Regions from separate parts of the Pseudomonas sp. Marseille-Q7302 genome, predicted to be linked through region 3. Evidence: predicted binding sites of a transcription regulator. Region 3 holds the regulator's gene; each other region holds the start of a gene.

Region 1 (4,207 bases), 1.2 Mb from region 3:
GCACTCGGCGAAACCGCCGACCACCCGCGACAGCAGGTGGTGCGGCAGCAGGTGCTGGGCCAGGATGAACAGTCGGTCTTGCAGTTTCATGAGAGGTCCTTGGCAGTCATTCGATGGGCGTGTCGGGGTGGTTGCCCCATTCGCCCCAGGAGCCGGCATAGGCTTTGACACGCGGATAGCCCAGGGCCTTGGCCGCGAGATAGGTGAAGCCGGATCGGTGATGGGTCTGGCAGTGGGTAATGACTTCCTTGTCGCGAGTGATGCCCAGGCGCTCCAGTTCGGCGGCCAGGTCCTCACGGATGCGCAACTGGCGCGCAGCGTCCATGCCGGCGGTCCACTCGAAGTTGATCGCCCCGGGGATATGCCCGCCACGGGCGGTCAGCACCTTCTCGCCGCGATACTCGTCGGCGCCGCGGGCGTCCCAGATCGCCAGGTCCTCGGCGCCGAGCCGGCTCTGCAGGTAGGCGCGACTGGCGGTGGGCTCCTCGTGCAGGGTCAGGGGGACCGGGCTGCCGACCGGGGCAGGGATATCGGTGCTCAGCGGCAGGCCGGCGGCGATCCAGCCCTGGCGACCGCCGTTGAGGTAGTGATAGTGACCGTGACCGATGACGTCGAGCAGCCAGATGAAACGTCCGGCCCAGCCACCGCCTTCATCGTCATAGACCACATAGACGGCTTCGGGGCGCTGGCCCAGTTCGCCGAACAGCTGTTCCAGGTCAGCCTGGGCGGGCAGCAGGCCGGGCGCCGGCTTGGTGCCCAGCTGGGTGCGGGCGGGCGCGACATGGCGCGCGCCGGGCAGATGCCCCTCGGCATAGTGGGCGGCGCTGCTGAGATCCACCAGGATGAGTTCGGGCGCATCCAGGCGCGCCGCGAGATCGGTCGGCTCGATCACCAGGGGCAGGGCGGAAAAGGGCATCACAGATTTCCCGTCGGTCCGTAGCAAAGGTGAAGTGTACCGAGGTTGACCGGCCAGCGTCAGGTCGGTCGCACCCTGGAACGATTGGCAAAGGTGGCGATGGCGCGCTCGATGCAGGTGAAGGTCTTGTCCAGCGCGGCGGTTCGCCGCGGGTCCGCCGGCTCCAGTTCGCTGTCCAGGATCGCCAGCAGTACCACCCGTTCGCCAAAACCCAGGCTGCGCAGCCAAAGCCGCTCATTGCTGAACAACCGGCGCAGATCGGCCGGCAGGTGCGGGGCGAACCGCGTGCGATTGCCGGCGTCGATGCGCAGCTGGCCGGGGCTGCCAAACAGCTTGGCCAGCAGGGGATGGCTGGCGATATCCAGTTGCAGGCCGGGGGCGTCGTCCAGGCCGTGATGCAACTGGACATTGCCCTTCTGGCCATTGCGATCCGGGGTCAGCAGCAGCAGCCGAGGCAGGCCGCAGGCCACCAGGGCCTGGCGGGCGCAATCGAACAGTTGCGGCAGGGTGGCGAAGGCACTGGGGGTGTGCAGCAGTTGTTCGCAGAGGCCACGCCAGCGTTGCGCCTGGCTTTCGCCTGCGACCTGCACCTTGGGCACCGGTCGCAGGCGGCGCTCGCCCGGTGGCCAGAGCAGCCCTTCGGCGGGATGCCAGAGACCAGGCCGGGCATGGCGCCGGGCGTCCTGCACCGCGAGTTCGTGGCTGCGACTCTGCACCCGCGCCAGGGGCAGCTGGAGATAAAGGGCGCTAAAGCGTTGCCAGCGCAGGGTATGGGCACCGTCCCAGGCGTGGTGGCTCGCCAGGGCCAGACCATTGGCGAGAAGGATGGTGTTGCCTGGATGGGTCAGCCAGCGCCGTAGATTGGGATCCTCGTCGAGTCGCTGCTGGTGCTGCAGGGGATCCTCGTCATGGGCGATATGCAGTGCCCTCACCAGCTGGCGACGATCCTCGTCCAGCAGGCGGTAGCCTTCCACGATCCAGTCGGGCAACTGCCAGTGACGGGCCAGCGCCTGGCACAGGCGAATCGCCGGTACGCCCAGCAGCTCGCGCTCGACCTTCGGCGCCGGTTCGCCTTCGCCCAGCACCCGGCGTTCCCACTCCTCGAAGAGTTCGGGGTAGCGGGTCACCAGCGGCCAGAGCGGCGCCAGGAAAAGCAGGGCGGCCAGGCGGATGTCCGGCCACAGCCGCGCCAGGGGTACGCCGAACAGGCCCATTCCCAGCGTCATGGCGTGCTGGCTCACCAGGCACAGCTGCCGCAGCGGCCGCGGCAGGCGCTCCTCGGACAGGGTGGGCTGGCGAGCGATCAGGTATTCCGCCGGGCCCAGGCCGACGCGGCCGAGCACGGCTTCGAGGCTGGCCGCGGGATCGCCAAGGCTGGCATGGCCGCGATTGGCCTCGCGCAGCAGGGCCAGCGCCAGTGGCGGTGATTCGCAGAGACGCTCGGCGATTTCATGCAGCGCCAGACGGCCATCGGCCAGGCTGCGGCGCAGGCGCTCCGCGGTGGCGGTCGCCACCGGCAGGCGCACGCCTTCCAGATGTTTGACCCAGTCTTCGACGGTGTTTGGGCGGCTGGACATACTACGGTCGCCTCGAAATTTGATGAAAGGCCTTCAGTCCGGGGCGCCGGGTCCGATAAAGGGGGCGTGAGGGTGAATCCCCGGCTCAATTTTCCTTAGCACACAGTATTCCCAACCATGGCAAAAATCATCGGCATCATCGTGATATTCGCGGCTGTCCTCGGCGGCTACATCCTCGCGCATGGCAAGATCGCCGCGATCATCCAGCCGCTCGAGGTCCTGATCATCGGCGGTGCCGCCCTGGGGGCCTTTCTGCAGGCCAACCCCGGCAGCACCTTCATGCAGGTGTTCAAGAAGTCGCTGAAAATGTTCGGCAATCGCTTCACCCACGCCTTCTACATGGACGTGCTCAAGCTGCTCTACGAAATCCTCAACAAGAGCCGGCGCGAGGGCATGATGTCCATCGAGGCGGACGTCGAGGATCCCAAGGCCAGTCCGATCTTCAGCAAGTTTCCGAACATCCTCAAGGACGAGCGGATGACTGCCTACATCGCCGACTACCTGCGGCTGATGTCCTCCGGCAACATGGCGCCCCACGAGCTGGAAGGCCTGTTCGACATGGAGCTGGCGGGCATCAAGGAGGATCTGGAACATCCCTCCCACGCCGTGTCCCGCCTCGCCGACGGCCTGCCCGGCTTCGGTATCGTGGCCGCGGTACTGGGCATCGTGATCACCATGGGCATGCTTGGCGAGGGTGACCAGGCGGCCATCGGGGGCCACGTGGGCGCGGCGCTGGTAGGTACCTTCCTCGGCATTCTCGCGGCCTACGGCTTCTTCGGCCCGCTGGCGACCTGCCTGGAGCACGACGCCAAGGAAGAACTCAACGTACTGGAGGCCATCAAGGCCTGCCTGGTGGCCGCCGCCAGCGGCATGCCGCCCACCGTCGCCGTGGAATTCGGTCGCAAGGTGCTGTTCCCGGCGCACCGGCCGTCCTTCAGTGAACTCGAGCAGGCGATGCGGGGCAGCTGATGGACAACAACCAGCCGATCATCGTCAAGCGCATCAAGAAGAGTGCCGCCGGTCACCACGGTGGCGCCTGGAAGATCGCCTTTGCCGACTTCGCGACCGCCATGATGGCGTTCTTCCTGGTGCTCTGGCTGATGTCCTCGGCCACCCCCGAGCAGAAGAAGGCCATCGCCGGCTACTTCCAGGACCCGATCGGCTTTACCGAGAGCGCCAGTCCCTATGTCATCGACCTGGGCGGTACCCCGACCCCGGCGCCCGATCGCACCCTGAACCCCGAGATCCAGGCGCAACCGGATTCGACCCAGAACAAGGTCAATCCGGACATGCAGGAGCGTGCCGATCCCAACGAGTCCAATCGCGTCGAGCCCGACCCCACCCAGGCGCTCGATCCGTCCGACAAGCGCCAGCCCAACGACGCCGCGCAGCAGCAGAAGGATGCTGCCAACCAGGCGAAGATGGATCCGAGCCAGGCGGAAAAACTCGCCGAGCAGGTCGAGAAGGAGCGCCTGGAGCTGCTGCTGCAGGAGTTGCAGAACAAGATCGAGCAGAATCCTGAGCTGCAGAAGTTCAAGGACCAGATCCTGCTGGAGATCACCCAGGATGGCCTGCGCATCCAGATCGTCGACGCCGACAACCGGCCGATGTTCGACTCCGGCAGTCCGCGGCTGAAGTCCTACTTCGAGGACATCCTGCTGGCCATGGCCGACACCATTCGCCAGGTCCCGAACAAGATCAGCATCAGCGGCCA
Region 2 (4,207 bases), 1.3 Mb from region 3:
TCGCGCCAGGGGGCGATCACCTTGACGCCCGGCTTGAGCGCATAGGCGCCCAGCTCGAAGCGCACCTGGTCGTTGCCCTTGCCGGTGGCGCCGTGGGAGATGGCATCGGCGCCGGTCTCGTTGGCGATCTCGATCAGGCGCTTGGCGATCAGCGGACGGGCGATGGACGTACCTAGCAGGTACTCGCCTTCGTAGACGGTATTGGCGCGGAACATCGGGTAGACGAAGTCGCGGACGAACTCTTCACGCAGGTCGTCGATGTAGATTTCCTTGACGCCCATGGCCTGGGCCTTGGCGCGTGCCGGTTCGACTTCCTCGCCCTGGCCGAGGTCAGCGGTGAAGGTCACCACTTCGCAGTTATAGGTATCCTGCAGCCACTTGAGGATCACCGAGGTGTCCAGGCCGCCGGAATACGCCAGGACTACCTTCTTCACATCCGCCATGCCGTTCGCTCCCGTGTGTTGCATTGAGTCGGAAAGCGGTAATTCTACTGGTGGTATCGCCGCTTTTACAGAGGCGCGACGCACTCTGATGTCTGGGCGACATGCGGTTGCAGCGGATCAGCCCTTGGGCTTGGCTGGCGGGGCGGGGGTCGGCGCCGGTGGCTCACTCGGATTGGCCGCGGTACTGGTGGTCGGCGCGGCCGCTGGCTCGCTGCTTGGCGGCACTCGCGAGAACACCAGGGTCACGCGCCGGTTGAGCGCCCGGTTGGTCTTGCTGTTGTTGGGTGCGAGTGGATACTGCTCGCCAAAGAAGCGCAACTCGATCTGCTCCGCGGGGAGGCCCTTGGTCTTCAGGTACTCCATCACGGCGATGGCACGCAGCCGGGATTCCTGGCGATTGTCCAGCCGGGTGCCCTGGTTGTCGCTGTAGCCCGAGACGATGACGTGGTTGACCGTTGGATCGGCCTTCAGGTACTCGTCGATGAGATCGAGCTTGGCCTTGGCGCTGTCGTCCAGGGTATCGCCACCGCCCGGGAAGCCGACCTGGGAATGGCGAATCTGCTCGAAGTTGACCGCCAGCAGCTTCTGGGTACAGGCCTGGAACTGCTGGTAGGCCGGCTCGAAGTGCACGGGCAGCAGCCGGACCACGACGCGGTCATCCAGGGCACCCGGCCGACTGACCTGCGGCATGCGCCCTTCCATCAATCCCGCCAGCAGGCGCTGAGCCTGCTGCGCGCTGGTCGTCAGGGCCTGCTCCCCCTCCACCACCTTGACCGAGCCGAGGCTGATGTCGCCAAGGCCCGGCTTCCAGGGCACCGCCGCGGCCTTGAGGCTGGCGCTGCCCACTGGCAACCACTGACCGTTGGGGCGCAGCTCGAATACCGTGGCCTCGCCGGCGCGGCGCAGGAAACCACCGCTGCCGAAGCGCGGGATGGGCTGCAGCAGCCGACAGGCGAAGATGTCGCCCTCCACCTTCCACTCCACGCTCTCGAGCCGACTCTGGAAGGTCATCCCCCAGGCCGGAACGGAGAGCAGCAGACAGGAAAGGAAGAGGTAACGCGAGCGCACGTCGAGCTCCGGAAAGAAAAAAGTACCTGGGCTTCATATCGGTCAAGGGCGCGGAAAACTTGAGCGCGATCCCGCTGCACGGGTGCCGGCTACCCCCTTTTCCGGTAGCATTTCCCCACTTTCCCGCAGCCTGGAATCCCGCATGACCGACCGGATCACCCTTGCCCGTCCCGATGACTGGCACATTCACCTGCGCGACGGCGCCGCCCTGCCGCAGACCGTCGCCGACGCCGCCCGCGAATTCGGTCGCGCCATCGTCATGCCCAACCTGGTACCACCGGTGCGCAATGCCGAGCAGGCCGCCGACTACCGCGAGCGCATCCTGGCCGCACGTCCGGCGGGCAGCCGCTTCGAGCCGCTGATGGTGCTCTACCTCACCGATCGCACCAGCCCGGAAGACGTGCGCAGCGCCAAGGCCAGCGGTTTCGTGCATGCCGCCAAGCTCTATCCGGCCGGAGCCACCACCAACTCCGATTCCGGGGTCACCTCCCTCGACAATCTCTTCCCGACCCTGGAAGCCATGGCTGAGATCGGCCTGCCGCTACTGGTGCATGGCGAGGTCACCCATGCCGAGGTGGACGTCTTCGACCGCGAGAAGAAATTCATCGACGAGCACCTGGTGCGTATCGTCCAGCGCTTCCCGACGCTGAAGGTGGTGTTCGAACATATCACCACGGGCGACGCCGCTGCCTTCGTGCGCGAGGCCCCGGCCAACGTGGGTGCCACCATCACCGTCCATCACCTGCTGTACAACCGCAACCACATGCTGGTGGGCGGCATCCGGCCGCATTTCTATTGCCTGCCGATCCTCAAGCGCAACACCCACCAGAGCGCCTTGCTGGACGCCGCCACCAGCGGCAACCCCAAGTTCTTCCTCGGCACCGACTCGGCGCCCCACGCCCGTCACGCCAAGGAAGCGGCCTGCGGTTGTGCCGGCTGCTATACCGCCTACGGTGCGCTCGAGCTCTATGCCGAAGCCTTCGAGAGCCGCGACGCCCTCGACCGCCTGGAAGGCTTCGCCAGCCACTTCGGCCCTGACTTCTATGGCCTGCCGCGCAACACCGAGACCGTGACCCTGGTGCGCGAGGACTGGCAGGCGCCGGCCTCCCTCCCCTTTGGCGATCACGAGGTGGTTCCCCTGCGCGCGGGCGAGACCTTGCGCTGGCGTCTGGAGGTGAGCGTATGAGCATGGATGAGACCTTCAGCGACGAACTGGATGCCAGCCAGCCCATGTCCGACTCGCGCATCCCCATGGCGCGCCGCTTCCGCGGCTATCTGCCGGTGGTGATCGACGTCGAGACCGGCGGCTTCAACGCCGCCACCGATGCCCTGCTGGAAATCGCCGCCACCACCGTGGCCATGGACGAGGAAGGAGTGCTCTATCCGGATCACACCTATTTCTTCCGCGTCGAGCCCTTCGCTGGCGCCAATATCGAAGCTGCGGCGCTGGAGTTCACCGGCATCAAGCTCGACCATCCGCTGCGCATGGCAGTGGGCGAAGAGCAGGCGCTGAGCGAGATCTTCAAGGGTGTACGCAAGTCGCTCAAGGCCAGCGGCTGCAAGAGAGCCATCCTGGTCGGCCATAACAGCAGCTTCGATCTGGGCTTTCTCAATGCCGCGGTGCTGCGCTGCGGCCTGAAGCGCAACCCCTTCCACCCGTTCTCCAGCTTCGATACCGCCACCCTGGCCGGTCTGGCCTATGGTCAGACGGTACTGGCCAAGGCCTGCCAGGCGGCCGGCATCGAGTTCGACAATCGTGAAGCCCACTCGGCCCGTTACGACACCGAGAAGACCGCCGAGCTGTTTTGCGGCATCGTCAATCGGTGGCGAGAAATGGGCGGCTGGGTCGACCTGGACTGATCTGACAACCGCCTGTCGCCCAGAAGGCCTTTGATGAGATTTTGCCGCCTACAACTTTGACAATCATTCTCATTGTCATTAGCTTTGGCGGCACCTCCACTCATACAGCAGGCGATCCATGTACGTGTGTCTTTGCCGTGGCGTGACCGACAAGCATATTCGCGAAGCCATCTATGAAGGCTGCTGCAGTTATCGGGAAGTCCGGGAAAGCACGGGTTGCGCCACCCAGTGCGGCAAGTGCGCCTGCCTCGCCAAGCAGGTCGTCAAGGAAACCCTCGGTGAGCTGCATGGTGCCCAGCAGCTCGCCTACGCCCTGGACGTCCCGCGCGCCTGAGCGACATCCCTGCAAAAAAAGCCGGACCTTGCGTCCGGCTTTTTTATTGTCTAATCAAACGCTTACGGAAAGGATGGAAAAGCTTTCGATTACCGTTCGATTTTCGTCGATTTTTCAACAACTTAAGCTTTTGACAAAGGGCCCTTCCACGCTCAGACTGCCGGCAATCCCACCCGATTTGCAGGTCCGGCCATGAAAGGCGATATCACCGTCATCCAGCATTTGAACAAGATCCTCGGCAACGAACTGGTGGCCATCAACCAGTATTTCCTGCACTCGCGGATGTACAACGACTGGGGTATCCGCAAGCTGGGTCATCACGAGTACAAGGAATCCATCGACGAGATGAAGCACGCCGATCGCCTGATCGAGCGCATCCTGTTCCTGGAAGGCCTGCCCAACCTGCAGGATCTGGGCAAGCTGATGATCGGCGAGAACACCCAGGAGATGATCCAGTGCGACCTGCGCCTGGAGATCAGCGCCGTGGCTGACCTGCGTGAAG
Region 3 (4,207 bases):
CGGCGGCACTGGCGGTTTCCGCAGTGGCCCCCTGGTCGGCACCCGGCTCGCTGCCCAGGGCATCGAGCAGGTTCTGGAAATCGGCATCGCTCAGTTCCGGCTCGGCAGCCGCCGCGGCAGTCGGAGCGGGCTCTGCGGCGGCGACCGGGGCAGCAGCCACGGGCGCAACCGGAACCGGCGCCGGCTCACTGCCGGCGGGTTCGGCCAGGCGGGCCAGGGCCGCCAGCAATTCAGGCGAGGCCGGGGTCGGCTCTTCGCGTTCACGGACCTGACCGAACATTTCGTTGACGGAATCCAGTGCCTGCAGCACCACATCCATCAGCTCGGCATCCACGCGGCGTTCGCCTTTGCGCAGGATGTCGAACACGTTTTCCGCGATATGGCAGCACTCGACCAGGGTATGGAGCTGCAGGAAACCGGCACCGCCCTTTACGGTATGGAAGCCACGGAAAATGGCATTCAGCAGATCCATGTCATCCGGGCGGCTTTCCAGCTCGACCAATTGTTCGGACAACTGTTCGAGAATCTCGCCGGCCTCTACCAGGAAATCCTGGAGGATTTCTTCATCGGCGTCGAAGCTCATTCCTGCACTCCCCAAGAGGGTCTGGGTCAAAAGCCCAGACTGGATAGAAGATCGTCGACGTCGACCTGAGCGGCCACGACGTCTTCACGCTTATCGGCATGAATCTGCGGACCTTCACCCTTCATCGTCTTTTCTTTTCGATTCTGTTCGATCAGCGCGGTGTGATCGTGACTGAAGCCGGTATAGCGATCGACCTGACTGGCCATCATCACCAGCTTGACGAGGTCTTTCTCGATCTGCCCGACGAGATTGACGACCCGCTTGATCACCTGACCGGTGAGATCCTGGTAGTCCTGCGCGAGGAGAATGTCGTTGAGCTTGGCCGACAGCTGTTCGGCACTGCTCTCGCTGTGGCTGAGGAAGGCGTCGACGCGCTTGGCCAGTTCGCGGAATTCGTCCGCGCCCATTTCCCGGCGCATGAATTTCTTCCAGTCGGCATGCACGGCACGGGCCTCGTCGCCGAAGTTGCCTACCAGCGGCGCGCTCTCCTCCACCAGATCCATGGTCCGGTTGGCGGCGTTCTCGGTCATCTTCACCACGTAGGAGAGACGATCGGTGGCATCGCTGATCTGGGAGACCTCTTCGCCGGCCATGCCGCGCGGATCGATCTCGAAGTTGACGATGGCATTGTGCAGCTCGCGGGTCAGCTTGCCGACTTCCTGGTAAAGACCCCGATCACGCAGTTGATTGAGCTCATTGATAACATGCACGGCCTGGGTGAAATCGCCGCTTTCCAGGCATTTCACCAGCTCTTGGGCGTGCTGTTTTAGATTCGACTCGAAGTCGCTGAAGCTGTTGGTGCCAAGCTGATCCATAACGTCCCCGCGGCTTTCTTCAGCCGTTCACCCGCTCGAAGATCTTGTCGATCTTTTCTTTCAGCACCTGGGCGGTGAAAGGCTTGACCACATAGCCATTCACGCCGGCCTGAGCGGCTTCGATGATCTGCTCACGCTTGGCCTCGGCGGTCACCATCAGCACCGGCAGGGTCTTCAGGCGCGCGTCGGCGCGGACCTGGCGCAGCAGGTCGATGCCGGTCATGCCAGGCATGTTCCAGTCGGTGACGAGAAAATCGAAGTTGCCGCTCTGCAGCATCGGCAGTGCGGTATTGCCGTCGTCTGCTTCGGCGGTATTGGTGAATCCCAGATCGCGCAGCAAATTCTTGATGATGCGTCTCATCGTGGAAAAATCGTCCACGATGAGGATTTTCATGTTCTTGTCCAAGTCGACCTCCGTCCTAATCCGCACACACGCCACAAGGCGCGTCTAAGCAATCGTAGTAGCCTGAGTACCAGCCGGTTAACGCGAACGCCATTCCGCCAGCCGCGCCCGCAGGCGTGCCGCGCATTGACTGTGAAGTTGGCAGACACGTGACTCGCTCACACCCAGCACCTCGCCGATTTCCTTGAGGTTGAGTTCCTCGTCGTAATACAGCGAGAGCACCAGACGTTCACGCTCCGGAAGATTGGCGATGGCCTCGGCCAGGGCCTTGCGGAAGCGCTCGTCTTCCAGACCGCGACCGGGCTCGAGTTCATGCGAACCGCTCTCCTCGAGCCCATGCTCACCACCCTCCATGAGGTCGTCGAAGCTGAACAGGCGACTCCCCATGGTGTCGCCAAGGATGCCGTAGTACTCATCCAGACTCAATTTAAGTTCGGCCGCGACTTCGGAATCTTTAGCGTCACGACCAGTGCGCGCTTCCACTGCCCGAATGGCGTCGGTGACCATGCGCGTGTTGCGGTGCACCGAGCGCGGCGCCCAGTCGCCCTTGCGGACCTCATCGAGCATGGCACCGCGGATGCGGATGCCAGCGTAGGTCTCGAAGCTGGCGCCCTTGCCGGCGTCGTATTTGCGCGAGGCCTCCAGCAGACCGATCATGCCGGCCTGCATCAGGTCTTCGACCTGTACGCTCGCCGGCAGGCGCGCCAGGAGATGGTAGGCGATGCGTTTCACCAACGGCGCGTAGCGGTTGATGAGCTGCTCCTGCTGGGTACGTTCCGAGGTTTTGCTGTACATGCGAAGCCCGCTGGATGCTGTCATGCGTGGGTACCGATGGCTGGTTGCACAAGGCGCTCGACAAAGAACTCGAGATGGCCGCGCGGATTGGCGGGCAGCGGCCAGCCATCGACTTTCTGAGCCACCGCACGAAAGGCCAGTGAGGCCTTGGCACGCGGAAAGGCTTCGTACACGGGGCGCTGTTTCTGTACCGCTTTGCGCACCGCTTCATCGAACGGAATGGCGCCCACGTATTGCAAGGCGACATCCAGGAATCTGTCGGTCACCTTGGTCAGCTTAGCAAAGAGATTGCGGCCTTCCTGGGGTGTCAGCGCCATATTCGCCAACACCCGGAAACGGGTGACGCCATGGTCGCGATTGAGCAGCTTGATCAGGGCGTAGGCATCGGTGATGGAGGTGGGCTCGTCGCACACCACGACCAGGACTTCCTGGGCGGCGCGGACGAAGCTGACCACCTGGTCGCCGATGCCGGCAGCGGTATCGACGATGAGCACGTCGAGGTTCTCGCTGATGTCGCTGAAGGCCTGGATCAGACCGGCATGCTGGGCCGGCGTCAGATTGACCATCGCCTGGGTGCCCGAGGCTGCCGGGACGATGCGGATGCCGCCCGGCCCGTGCAGCAGCACGTCGCGCAGCTCACATTCGCCGGAAATGACGTCGGCCAGGGTGCGCTTGGGCGACAGCCCGAGCAGAACGTCGATGTTGGCAAGGCCCAGGTCGGCGTCGAGCAGCATGACGCGCCGCCCGATATCGGCCAGGGCCAAGGCCAGGTTGACCGACACATTGGTCTTGCCGACACCGCCTTTACCGCCCGTGACCGCTATGACTTGGACGGGATGCATGCTACCCATTGCCTGATACCTTTGATTGAAATCCGTCACACTTTAGACCAAGTGCATTTGGCGTGCCCAGGCATGCGATGCACCACTACCGTTCGTCGGCGCTAACCGGCGCGGCGGGCATTGCTCTGATACAGGCCGGCGAACATGCCGGCCATGGTTTCTTCGCTCGGCTCTTCGGACGCCTGCAGGCTCACGGCGCGGCTCACCAGCTGGTGGCTGCGAGCCGGATGCAGATCGTCCGGGATGCGCGGACCGTCGGCGATGTAGGCCACCGGCAGGCGCTGGCTGATGGCCAGGCCCAGGGCTTCGCCGAGGCTGGCGGCCTCGTCCAGCTTGGTCAGCACGCAGCCGCTCAGGCCGCAGCGCCGATAGCTGTGATAGGCCGCCTTGAGCACCTGGCTCTGGCTGGTGACACCCAGCACCAGGTAATTGCGAATCTTCAGCTGGCGGTTCGCCAGGGCTTCGAGCTGCGCCTTGAGCGCCGGATCGTTGGCGGGCATGCCCGCGGTATCGATCAGCACCAGACGCTTGCGTGCCAGGGGCGCCAGGGCCTGCGCCAGGGACTGGCCCGGATCGACCAGGGTCACCGGTACGTCGAGGATGCGGCCCAGGGTCTTGATCTGCTCCTGGGCACCGATGCGGAAGCTGTCCATGCTGACCAGCGCCAGACTCTGGGGACCGTACTTGAGCACGTAGTTGGCGGCGAGCTTGGCCAGGGTGGTGGTCTTGCCCATGCCGGCCGGACCGACGAAGGCGACGATGCCGCCCT
Region 4 (4,207 bases), 880 kb from region 3:
GACGCCGGTCAACACGCCGATCAGCGCCAGGTGACCATGGATGCGCGCGGCCTGGATGGATTGCGCCAGGGTTGCAGGACCGCCGACTTCCACCACGATGTCGACGCCGCGTCCGCCGGTGATGGCCTGGACCTTGGCGCCCCACTCGGGTTCGCTGCGATAGTTGATCAGGTGATCGGCACCCAGGGCATAGGCGCGCTGCAGCTTTTCGTCCGAGGAAGAGGTCGCGATCACCGTGGCGCCCATGGCCTTGGCGATCTGCAGGGCGAAGATGGAGACGCCGCCGGTACCCATCACCAGCACGCTGTCACCGGCCTTGAGATTGCCGTCCACCACTAGGGCGCGCCAGGCAGTGAGACCGGCGGTGGTCAAGGTCGCCGCCTCGGCATGGCTGTAGCCCTTGGGCGCTCGGGTGAAGGCGGTGGCCGGTCGCACCACTACCTCGCAGGCGAAGCCGTCGACGCCATCGCCGGGGGTGGTGGAAAAGTCGTCGATGGGCGGCTCGCCGTCCAGCCAGTGCGGAAAGAAGGTCGAGACCACGTGATCGCCCACGGCGAACTCACTGACGTCGGCGCCCACCGCCTCGACGACACCGGCGCCATCGGACATGGGAATGCGACCGTCGGCAGCGGGCATCTTGCCCAGCACCACGCCCAGGTCATGGAAATTCAGCGAGCTGGCCTTGATCCGCACACGGATCTCGCCGGCTCCGGGCTGACCGGGATCGGGCAGTTCACAGCGTTCCAGCTGGTCCAGACCGCCGGGTTTGCGTAGGCGTATGGCGTGCATCAGGTGAGATCCTCCAGAGCGATGGCGAGCAGAGGGCTCGCGGGTCTGTAGAGGACCACGGTAGGGGGTGCAGGATTCCCGTAAGGATCCTGCACCCGTCGGCCTTACTTGATGGCCTTCTGCAGTTGCTGCAGCTGCTCGGTGCGGGTGTTCAGGCGGGTTTCGCCGCGCTGGGCGTCGACCTTCTTCAGCTCGGCTTCGGCCATGCGCAGCTTGATGGTCTGCATGGCGGTCTGGATGCGTTGCTGGGTCAGGTAGGCCAGCTGGTCGACGGTACGTTCGTTCTCACCGTCCTTGTAGGCCTTGTCGGTCTTGGCCAGCCAGGTGCCGGCATCCTTGGTTTCCAGCGCCGCCAGCTGGGTGGCCTGCGGCTGGGATTCCAGGGCGGCGTAGTCGTTGCGCGCCTTTTCCAGGTTGGGGTTGGGCGGGGTGGCGCAGGCGGCCAGGGTAAGGGTCAGCGCCGACAGTACCGGAAGCAGAAAACGTTTACGCATGGGTTTCGTCCTTCAAGAGAGCGGGGCAGCCTTACTGCTGCACCTTTTTCTGGAGATTCTGTTGCAGCTGGAGGTTGATCTGACCTTCCTCACGAATCTGCTGGATGCTGTTCTGCGCATCCTGGAGTGCCGCGCCGGCCTTGGCGGCCTGGGTCTTGCGGGTCGCCAGGCGGGCGTCCCACTCGGCCTGTTCGGCCAGGCGCTTGGCGTCGTCGTATTTCTCGTTGGACAGTGCCGCCTGGGCCTGGGTCCACTTGTCCTGGGCGGACTTGGTCTCGACCGGGGCGAACTGGTTGCCGCCGCTGCTCACGGCTTCGTCGACGGCGGACTGGGTCACGGCCATCTGCTCGGTCGGCGGATTGCCGGCGCAGCCTGCGAGCAGCAGACCGCCACCCAGGACCAGGCTGGCGAGCAGCGCACGGGGCGCGGAGAACGGGGAGGCGCGAGAGGGACCGGTTTTCATCCGTACATTCCTGGCAGGTCGCCCGGAATGGGCGACAGTGCCTGTGAGACGACGAAAACGCGGCGAGGTTCGCTGCAACCGCTGCGCTAAAGGGCAGGGTGTCCTGGCCGATATACGTTGTCAGACAACAACAGGGCCAGCGGCCACGGAGATTTCCATGCTGTTACGCAACTGCAACATCGCGCCCCGCGCGGCCTTGGGCTTCGGCCTGATCGCTCTGATGGTGGCCTTTCTCGGCTTGTTTTCCCTGGCGCAGATGGCCGGCATCCGCGAACGTCAGGTGCTGGTGGAGCGCGACTGGGTGCCGAGCATCCGTGCGGTGGATGCCATCCGCGAAAACATGCTGCGGGTGCGTACCATCTCCCTGCGCCTGGCGCTGGACCCGGATCCGCGCAATATCGACACCTATGTCGGCCAGTACGAGGCGCGCAACAAGGTGCTCATGGAGGGCATCAAGGCCTATGAGGCCTTCGTCGACACCCCCGAGGAGCACCAGCGCTGGGACCTGTTCAAGCGTGACTTCGCCACCTATCAGCAGGGCATGACCTCTTCCTTCGCCCTGGCGCGCCAGGGTGACACGGCCGCGCTCAACAAGCTGACCCTAGTGGACATGAAGCCGGTGGTCGACGGCACCGGCAAGCAGCTCGGCGAGCTGGGCGACTTCTATGCCGAAGGTATCGAGCGGGATGGAAAGGTCTCCGCGGACCGCTACGAGGCGTCGCGGCTGATTGTCATCGCGGTGATCGCCCTGGCCGCCCTGGCCACGGTGCTCATGGCTTGGCTCCTGACCCGCAGCATCGTCGGACCGTTGCGTGAAGCGCTACTGGCCGCCCGCCGGGTCGCCCAAGGTGACCTGACCCAGACCCTGGCGGTGCAGGGGCGCGACGAGGTGAGCGAGTTGCAGCGCGCCTTGCAGCAGATGCAGGGGCAGCTGCGCGAGACCCTCTCGCGCATCGCCGGCTCTTCCACCCAACTGGCCACCGCCGCCGAAGAACTCAATGCGGTCACCGAAGCCGCCGGACAGGGCTTGCAGCGCCAGAACGACGAGATTGAACAGGCTGCCACCGCCGTCACCGAGATGAGCACCGCGGTGGACGAGGTGGCGCGCAACGCCGTCTCCACCTCCGAGGCCTCGCGTGCCTCCAGCCAGGCGGCGCAGCAGGGCCAGACCCGCGTCGCCGAGACCCTGGGCGCCATCGAGGCGTTGTCCGACGAGGTGGCGGCCACCGGGACGGTGGTCCAGCGCCTGGCCGAGCAGTCCCAGGACATCGGCAAGGTGCTCGACGTCATTCGCGCCATCGCCGAGCAGACCAACCTGCTGGCGCTCAATGCCGCGATCGAAGCGGCGCGGGCGGGCGAGGCCGGGCGTGGTTTCGCCGTGGTGGCCGACGAGGTGCGTGCCCTGGCCAGCCGCACCCAGCAGTCCACCCACGAGATCGAGCAGATGGTCTCGGGCATGCGCAGCGGTGCCAGTCAGGCCCTGGGCTCCATGCACAGCAGCAGTGAACGCGCCCAGGCCACGCGCGCCCTGGCAGAAACCGCCGGGGTGGCGCTGGAAGAGATCAATACCCGCATTGGCGAGATGTACGAGCGCAACCTGGTGATTGCCAGCGCGGCCGAGGAGCAGGCCCAGGTGGCCCGCGAGGTGGATCGCAACCTGGTCAACATCCGCGATCTTTCCACCCAGTCCGCCGACGGTGCCCACCAGACCAGTGCCGCCAGCCAGGAACTGTCACGGCTGGCGGTGGACCTGCAGGGCCTGGTGAACCGCTTCCAGGTCTGAGCCCTAGACGCGCACCGCCTGGTACAGCGCCCGGATCAGATCCGACTGGGTGATGATGCCCACCAGGCGGCGCGAGCCGTCGATGATGGGGATGTGGCGGTGGCCATTCTCGGAAAACACCGGCACCAGGTCGATCAGCAGGCGATCGGCGCTGGCCACCCGCACGGTGCGGGTCATGATGTGGCCGACGGTATGGTCGTCCTGGCGTGCCTTCGGCCGGACCAGGGTGCGCAGGCGCCAGCCGAGGCCTTCATGAACGTCCAGGTCGATCTGCCGCATGAAGTCGGCGACGGTGACGATACCCAGCAGGTAGCCCTGGCGATCGATCACGGGCAGCGCCTTGATGCGGCGGGCGCGCATCAGTGCCCAGGCTTCCTGCAGCGGCATCTCGGCGCGGGCCGTCACCGGCTCCTGGCTCATGACGTCGGCGCAGCGCAACTCGCCCATCTTGCGCTGGTAGGCCAGGGCTTCCACCTGTTCGAGCAGTTCGGCCAGGTCGTCGCGGCTGATGTCCAGCACCTGGTTGTAGCGCGCCAGCACGGCATCCAGGTCGGCCCGCTGCAGAAGGGTCTCGCCGCCTGGTTCGGCGGGGCGCGGCACATGGGGCCAGGGGCGGCGGGTCAGGTTGTTGTAGATCAAGCCGGCGGCGACCAGCAGCAGTGAATCCACCGCCACCGG

Evidence for each region. Region 3 encodes FliA, which starts transcription of late flagellar genes. Its sites were predicted from a motif close to CTAAAGTTTNNNNNNNNNNNGCCGNTAA; they were not measured.
Region 1: the regulator FliA is predicted to act here: its motif matches at 2,525-2,552, upstream of motA (flagellar motor stator protein MotA).
Region 2: the regulator FliA is predicted to act here: its motif matches at 1,547-1,574, upstream of ACWPW1_RS09150 (flagellar protein MotY).
Region 4: the regulator FliA is predicted to act here: its motif matches at 1,833-1,860, upstream of ACWPW1_RS19285 (methyl-accepting chemotaxis protein).

Annotation. Positions count from the first base shown of each region.
Region 1 covers NZ_CBCOPK010000001.1:4,409,522-4,413,728, reverse strand. Annotated here, with positions in the region: gene asd (archaetidylserine decarboxylase) at 1-90, opposite strand, end outside; gene ACWPW1_RS20545 (rhodanese-like domain-containing protein) at 107-919, opposite strand; gene ACWPW1_RS20540 (HDOD domain-containing protein) at 976-2,493, opposite strand; gene motA (flagellar motor stator protein MotA) at 2,611-3,462, shown strand; gene ACWPW1_RS20530 (flagellar motor protein MotB) at 3,462-4,207, shown strand, end outside.
Region 2 covers NZ_CBCOPK010000001.1:1,962,765-1,966,971, reverse strand. Annotated here, with positions in the region: gene ACWPW1_RS09155 (argininosuccinate synthase) at 1-443, opposite strand, end outside; gene ACWPW1_RS09150 (flagellar protein MotY) at 561-1,511, opposite strand; gene pyrC (dihydroorotase) at 1,654-2,697, shown strand; gene rnt (ribonuclease T) at 2,700-3,371, shown strand; gene ACWPW1_RS09135 (bacterioferritin-associated ferredoxin) at 3,490-3,705, shown strand; gene bfr (bacterioferritin) at 3,898-4,207, shown strand, end outside.
Region 3 covers NZ_CBCOPK010000001.1:3,253,712-3,257,918, forward strand. Annotated here, with positions in the region: gene ACWPW1_RS15160 (chemotaxis protein CheA) at 1-583, opposite strand, end outside; gene ACWPW1_RS15165 (protein phosphatase CheZ) at 610-1,398, opposite strand; gene ACWPW1_RS15170 (chemotaxis response regulator CheY) at 1,418-1,792, opposite strand; gene fliA (RNA polymerase sigma factor FliA) at 1,880-2,620, opposite strand; gene fleN (flagellar synthesis regulator FleN) at 2,617-3,447, opposite strand; gene flhF (flagellar biosynthesis protein FlhF) at 3,540-4,207, opposite strand, start outside.
Region 4 covers NZ_CBCOPK010000001.1:4,134,821-4,139,027, reverse strand. Annotated here, with positions in the region: gene ACWPW1_RS19300 (zinc-dependent alcohol dehydrogenase family protein) at 1-789, opposite strand, end outside; partial or broken gene ACWPW1_RS19295 (DUF4398 domain-containing protein) at 900-1,283, opposite strand; gene ACWPW1_RS19290 (DUF4398 domain-containing protein) at 1,315-1,746, opposite strand; gene ACWPW1_RS19285 (methyl-accepting chemotaxis protein) at 1,904-3,529, shown strand; gene ACWPW1_RS19280 (HPP family protein) at 3,533-4,207, opposite strand, start outside.